Regions from separate parts of the Terrisporobacter hibernicus genome, predicted to be linked through region 1. Evidence: riboswitches for the same ligand, from Rfam matches in the RefSeq annotation. Region 1 holds a riboswitch; the other holds the start of a gene.
What was found. A riboswitch is a leader RNA that binds a small molecule or an ion and turns the genes downstream of it on or off. The one in region 1 is predicted to bind FMN.

Region 1 (3,501 bases):
ATACGATGTAATAGTAAAGGTTGAAGGTGGAGGATTCACTGGACAAGCTGGAGCTATAAGACACGGTATATCAAGAGCTTTATTAAAAGCTGATGCTGAGTTAAGAGGAGACTTAAAGAAAGAAGGATTCTTAACAAGAGATGCAAGAATGAAAGAAAGAAAGAAATATGGTTTAAAAGCTGCAAGAAGAGCGCCTCAGTTCTCAAAAAGATAGTTTTTATTCAATATTGGAAATTTTTCAAATTGTATATACAAGATGTATTTCAACAAAGTTGTTGGAATACATCTTTTTTTATTATAAACTTTAACTAACAATTTCTCATAAAATAAACGAATATAAAATTTATTTAATTAGATACTTAATCAATACACAATATAAAATTACAATGTGGGATTGTAAAATTTAAGTTTATAAAAAATGGCTAACAACTAATAGTTGTTAGCCTAACTTAATATTGGGTTTTGGGATTATTTATTTGAGATTAATTACTCACTTATTTATGGTTTTCTGCTCTAACTTGGAAGTATGACTGTGGATGATTACAAACAGGACATAACTCAGGTGAAATGCTGCCTTTATGTTTGTGACCACAATTTTGGCAATGCCAGTAAACTTCACCGTCTTTTTTAAATATAGTTCCATTTTCCAGATTTTCAAGCAGTTTACGGTATCTTTCTTCGTGTTCTTTTTCAATGTCTCCAATAGATTCAAATAAATATGCTATTTTATCGAATCCTTCTTCTTTAGCTTCTTTCGCAAAAGTAGCGTACATATCAGTCCATTCGTAGTTTTCTCCGAAAGCAGCATCTTTTAAGTTTTCTGGAGTTGATGGAATTCCATCATGTAAAAGCTTGAACCAGATTTTAGTATGTTCTTTTTCATTATTTGCAGTTTCTTCGAAGATATCAGCTATTTGATTATATACTTTCTTCTTTGATTTAGTAAATTCAATCTATATAATTAATATTTGTTTTTGTTAATATTACATTTATACCATAAAATGGAAAGTTTAAACATTAAAATGTATTTTTTCTAAAAAATTCATTTATAAGTAAGATAAAAATATAATTGACAGATTAAGCATATTAAATTATGATTATCTTAATTGAATAAAATCTTCAGGGCAGGGTGAAATTCCCTACCGGTGGTTATAGCCCACGAGCCATTATGGCATGATTCGGTGTGATTCCGAAGCCGACAGTAAAGTCTGGATGAAAGAAGATGAAATAATTAATCTGATTTAATTTTTATTAATTGGAATTGTATGCTCTGGAATGAATTTATCATTTCAGAGTTTTTTGATTTAAAATAAAACTATACAATTAGATTAATTGATTTATATAAATTCTGCCTTGAACATATTGTTCAAGGCTTTTTTATTTTTAAGAATGCTATTGGAGGTGAAGTATGATTGATAAAAAATATATGCAAATGGCTTTAGAACTTGCTAAAAAAGGTTGTGGCTTTGTAAATCCCAATCCTATGGTTGGTGCTGTTATTGTAAAGGATAATGAAATAATAGGAGAGGGATATCACCAAGCCTATGGAATGTTTCATGGGGAACGAAATGCAATTAAAAATTGTAAAAAATCACCTAAAGGAGCAACTATATATGTGACATTAGAACCTTGTTGTCATTATGGAAAAACACCACCGTGTACACAGGCTATTATAGAAGCTGGTATAAGTAAAGTTGTTATAGGGTCATTAGATCCCAATCCATTGGTAAGAGGAAAAGGAATAAAGGAGCTTCATAATAATGGAGTTGAAGTTGTAGATGGATTTTTAAAAGAAGAATGTGATGCTCTAAATGAAGTTTTTTTTCATTATATAAATACAAAAATACCTTATGTTGTAATGAAGTACGCAATGACAATGGATGGTAAAATTGCAACTTATACTAATCAGTCTAAATGGATAACAGGAGAAGTTTCGAGAAAAAAAGTACATGAAGATAGACATAAATATAGTGGAATAATGGTGGGAGTAGGAACTGTATTATTAGATGATCCCATGCTTAACTGTAGATTAGATAATAGAAAAAATCCTACAAGAATAATATGTGACACTAATCTAAGGACGCCTATTGAGAGCAAATTAGTAAGTACAGCTCATGAGATACCAACAATAATAGCAACGAGTGAAAGTGATATAGATAAACAAAAAATATACAAAGATAAAGGATGTAGGGTTATAGTTGTACCTAAAAAAGATGATCATATTGATTTGAGAGAATTAATGATTATATTAGGAGAAGAACAAATAGATAGCATTCTTTTAGAAGGTGGGGGAGCTTTAAATTGGTCAGCATTAAAAAGTGGAATAGTTAATAAAGTTCATACTTATATTGCACCTAAAATATTTGGAGGCATAAATGCCAAATCTCCAGTATCAGGCATAGGAGTAGATAATCCTGAGAATTCATTTTATTTAAAAAATACAAAAGTAATAAAATTAGATGAAGATATATTGATAGAAAGTGAGGTGGTACATGAATGTTCACCGGAATAATAGAGGAAATAGGAATAATAAAAAATGTAAAAAAAAATAATAAATCTTCAATTATTACTATACAAGGTAAAAAAATATTTGAAGATATTAATATAGGGGATAGTATTTCTGTAAATGGTGTGTGCCTTACTGTAACTACATTTAGCAACGAAATTTTTACAGCAGATGTAATGAATGAAACTCTGAGTAGATCTTCATTGGATAGTTTGCAAAATGGAAGTTATGTAAATTTAGAAAGAGCAATGTCTGCAAGTGGTAGGTTTGGTGGTCACATTGTATCAGGGCATATCGATGGAACTGGAAAAATAATAAAAATTAAAAGAGATGATAATGCAATTTGGTACACAGTGACAGTGGAAAACAACTTAATAAAATATATAGTAGAAAAAGGATCTATTGCTATAGATGGAATAAGTTTAACTGTTGTAAATGTAAATGAAAATAGTTTTAGTGTATCGATTATTCCTCACACATCACAGGAAACTATACTTTCCCACAGGTTAGTTGGGGATATTGTGAATATCGAGAATGATATTATAGGGAAGTATGTGGAAAAGTTAATAACTTTTGAAAAAAACAAAAAAGATGAAAGTAATATAACAATGGATTTCTTAATAAATAATGGTTTTTAGGAGGAGCAAGAATGTTTGAGTTTAATAAAGTAGAAGAAGCTTTACAAGATCTTCGTGAAGGAAAAATAATAATTGTTACTGATGATGAAGATAGAGAAAATGAAGGCGATTTTATATGTGCGGCTGAATTTGCGACAACAGAAAATGTGAATTTTATGGCTACTCATGCCAAAGGCCTTATATGTATGCCTATGAGCAAAGAAATTTGTGATAAATTACAACTTACTCAAATGGTATCAAATAATACAGACAATCATAGTACTGCATTTACAGTTTCCATAGATTATGTGGATACAGTGACTGGAATATCTGCTCTAGAAAGAAGCATAACAGCTATGAAATGTGTGGATGAAAATT
Region 2 (3,501 bases), 250 kb from region 1:
TTATTTTAGAGATTAAAAAGCCAGGTAGAGACCCTAGAGAAGAAGATGGAATGAAGCCTATACTTAGAACTGATGTATTGAAAATAGAAGATATAAAAGAAGGTATGATCTTAAAAGGAACTGTTAGAAATGTTGTAGACTTTGGAGTATTCGTTGATATAGGAATAAAAAATGATGGTTTAGTTCATAAATCACAAATGAGTAATAAATTTGTAAAAGATCCAATGGAAATTTGCTCTGTTGGGGATATAATAGATGTTAAAGTAATAGGAATAGATTTGAACAAACAAAGAGTTGCCTTATCTATGAAGCTTTAATAATGGAGGAAAATAAGTGATATTCATAAAAAATGGAACAATAAATACAGTAACTAAAGGAATAATAAATAGTAATATTCTTATAGATAATAAAAAAATAATAGAAATTGGTGATGAAATAGTAGCACCTTTAGATGCACAAGTAATAGATGCAAAGGGGTGTTTAGTATTACCAGGTTTTATAGATGCGCATACACATTTAGGCCTTTGGGAAGATGGAATAGGAGCAGAAGGAGCTGATGGGAATGAAGAAACAGACCCTGTAACTCCTCATTTAAATCCTATTGATGGAATAAATCCAATGGATAGAAACTTCACAGAAGCTGTTCAAGGTGGAATAACAGCAGTTTGTACTACACCTGGAAGTGCAAATGTAATGGGAGGTCAGTGTATAGCTATAAAAACATTTGGTAGAATTATAGATAAAATGATAATAAAAAATCCTGTAGCAGCTAAAATTGCTTTTGGAGAAAACCCAAAAAGCGTTTATGGAAGTGATGATAAAACTCCACAAACAAGGATGGCTATAGCAGCTTTAATTAGAGAAAATTTAAAAAAGGCAGAAGAGTACCTAGAAGAAGTTGAAAGATGTGAGCTAGAAGAAGATGATGAAAGTAAACCAGAATATGATATAAAATACGAAAGTTTAATACCAGTATTAAAAAGACAAATTCCACTTAAAGCTCATGCTCATAGAGCAGATGATATGTTTACTGCCGTAAGAATTGCAAAAGAGTTTAATTTAAGATTAACGCTAGATCATTGTACAGAAGGTCATTTAGTTGTAGATGAGTTGGTTGAAGAAGGATATCCAGTAATAGTAGGTCCTTCTCTTTCGGAAAGATCTAAAATAGAACTTCGTAACTTAACTTTTGAAACAGCAGGAATTCTTTCCAATGCAGGGTTAGATGTTTGTTTAATGACAGATCATCCAGTAATTCCTATTCAATACCTTCCGATATGTGCCGGAATAGCAATAAAACATGGAATGGAATCTGAAAAAGCATTGGAAGCCATAACAATAAATCCAGCAAAAGTATTAGGAATAGATGATAAAGTTGGGTCTATTGAAATTGGAAAAGATGCAGATATAGTTATTTGGGACAACAATCCTTTTGAGATAAATAGTCATGTCTTATATACAATTATAGATGGCAAAATAGTATATAAGAAAAATAAATAAACTGAAGTCATGCATTGGGTTTTGTTGTCTAAAATATTATGTTGACATAATGTATCCATTTAATTATTATAATAATATAATAAGAAATTAAAAAAACAGAAGATCTTCGGGGCAGGGCGAAATTCCCTACCGGCGGTTATAGCCCGCGAGCTACATTGTAGCATGATTTGGTGAGATTCCAAAGCCGACAGTACAGTCTGGATGAGAGAAGAGAATTATGATATATACCATAATCCATTTTGAATATTCATAAGACTCGAAGGTTACAATTCTTCGAGTTTTTTTAATTTCAGAAAAATATTTAAAATTTGGAGGTTATATTATGCAAAATGCAGTTAGAAAGCCAGGATTATCATCTGCAAAAACTATAGCAAAGGTGGGAGTATTATCAGCAATAGCTTATATTCTTATGTTTATAGCAGTGCCACTACCAATATTTCCATCGTTTCTAAAAATAGACTTATCTGATATACCAGCTATATTTGGTGGAATGTCTTTAGGACCAATGGCAGGTCTTGCTATAGTTATAGTAAAAAACTTACTTCAAGGAATAACAGCAAGCACTACTGGAGGCGTTGGAGAATTTGCAAATGTAGTAATAGGTGGATCTTATGTATTAATTATATGTTTATTTTATAAAAAGCTAAAAACTACAGAAGGAGTGTTAGCTGGAGGATTAGTAGGAGTAGTAGCTATGACTATTACAGGATGTATAATGAATTACTTTATAATGATACCTTTATATGTAACCATATATGGTATGCCATTAGAGCAAATAATACAAATGGGAACTATAATAAATCCAAGAGTTACTGATTTAATGACTTTTGTAATATGGATGATAGCTCCTTTTAATATATTAAAAGCAGGTATAATGACATTAGTAACATTACCATTATTCAAAAAAATGGAAAAAATACTTAGTAAATAAGTTTAAAAATAAAGAAGAGCTATTTTAGCTCTTTTTTTGCATTTATTAAACTTAGAATTTAAGTATATAAATATACCCCCTTTATTATAAATGAAGGTTATTATATAATAATATCTAGTTGTACAAGAAAGAAATGACTAGAATACGGGTTGATTTGACAATAATAATTAATAATATAAAGGTTAATTATAAGAAATAAAGGATTTTATGGTGATATAGATGAAAAAAATTTTTTTAGACAAAGAAGAGAAAACAAGAGAGATTGGAGAAAAGCTAGGTAAGTTACTTTTTCCAGGTAGTGTGATTTGTTTAATTGGAGATTTAGGAGCGGGAAAAACTACCATGACACAAAGTTTAGCTAAATCTTTAGAAGTAGACGATTATATTACAAGTCCAACATTTACTATAGTAAATGAATATGAAGGTCGAATACCTTTGTATCATTTTGATGTGTATAGAATTGGATGTAGTGAAGAAATGTACGATATAGGGTTTGATGAATATATAGACTCAGAAGGTGTTTGTATAATAGAGTGGGCAAATATAATTGAAGACATATTGCCAAAAGATTATTTGAAAATAGAATTAAATTACAAGGAAAATGGAAGAGAGATGGTATTAACACCATTTGGACAAAAATACGAAGAAATAGTTGAGGAGTTGACTAAATAATGAAGATACTAGGAATAGATACTTCTACCATGGCTGCAAATGTGGCAGTATTAGAAAATGACAAGTTAATTTGTGAATATAGTATAAATACTAAAAAAACCCATTCACAAAAACTAATGCCTATGATAGAAAATATGTTAAAACTTAGTGATATGGAAATTAAGGATATAGATGCCATAGGTATTTGTATAGGGCCGGGTTCTTTCACTGGACTTAGAATAGGGATGGCCACAGCAAAAGCTATGGCTCATGTAAATAATATTCCTTTAATAGGTATAAATTCTCTAGAAATACTAGGTGCTAATATGGATCTTTGTAATAAAAGAATATGTTCTATATTAGATGCACAAAGAAATCAAGTTTATACTTGTAAATACATAATCGAAGAAAATAAAAGT

Region 2: linked by a shared signal. The riboswitch ahead of JW646_RS10150 (ECF transporter S component) and the one ahead of ribD (bifunctional diaminohydroxyphosphoribosylaminopyrimidine deaminase/5-amino-6-(5-phosphoribosylamino)uracil reductase RibD) in region 1 are both predicted to bind FMN.

What each region holds. Positions count from the first base shown of each region.
Region 1 covers NZ_CP081135.1:1,781,484-1,784,984, reverse strand. The annotation lists gene rpsI (30S ribosomal protein S9) at 1-214, shown strand, start outside; gene JW646_RS08615 (rubrerythrin family protein) at 495-953, opposite strand; FMN riboswitch at 1,112-1,228, shown strand; gene ribD (bifunctional diaminohydroxyphosphoribosylaminopyrimidine deaminase/5-amino-6-(5-phosphoribosylamino)uracil reductase RibD) at 1,409-2,512, shown strand; gene ribE (riboflavin synthase) at 2,497-3,144, shown strand; gene JW646_RS08600 (bifunctional 3,4-dihydroxy-2-butanone-4-phosphate synthase/GTP cyclohydrolase II) at 3,156-3,501, shown strand, end outside.
Region 2 covers NZ_CP081135.1:2,028,997-2,032,497, forward strand. The annotation lists gene JW646_RS10140 (Tex family protein) at 1-317, shown strand, start outside; gene JW646_RS10145 (amidohydrolase) at 334-1,500, shown strand; FMN riboswitch at 1,599-1,717, shown strand; gene JW646_RS10150 (ECF transporter S component) at 1,823-2,431, shown strand; gene tsaE (tRNA (adenosine(37)-N6)-threonylcarbamoyltransferase complex ATPase subunit type 1 TsaE) at 2,651-3,103, shown strand; gene tsaB (tRNA (adenosine(37)-N6)-threonylcarbamoyltransferase complex dimerization subunit type 1 TsaB) at 3,103-3,501, shown strand, end outside.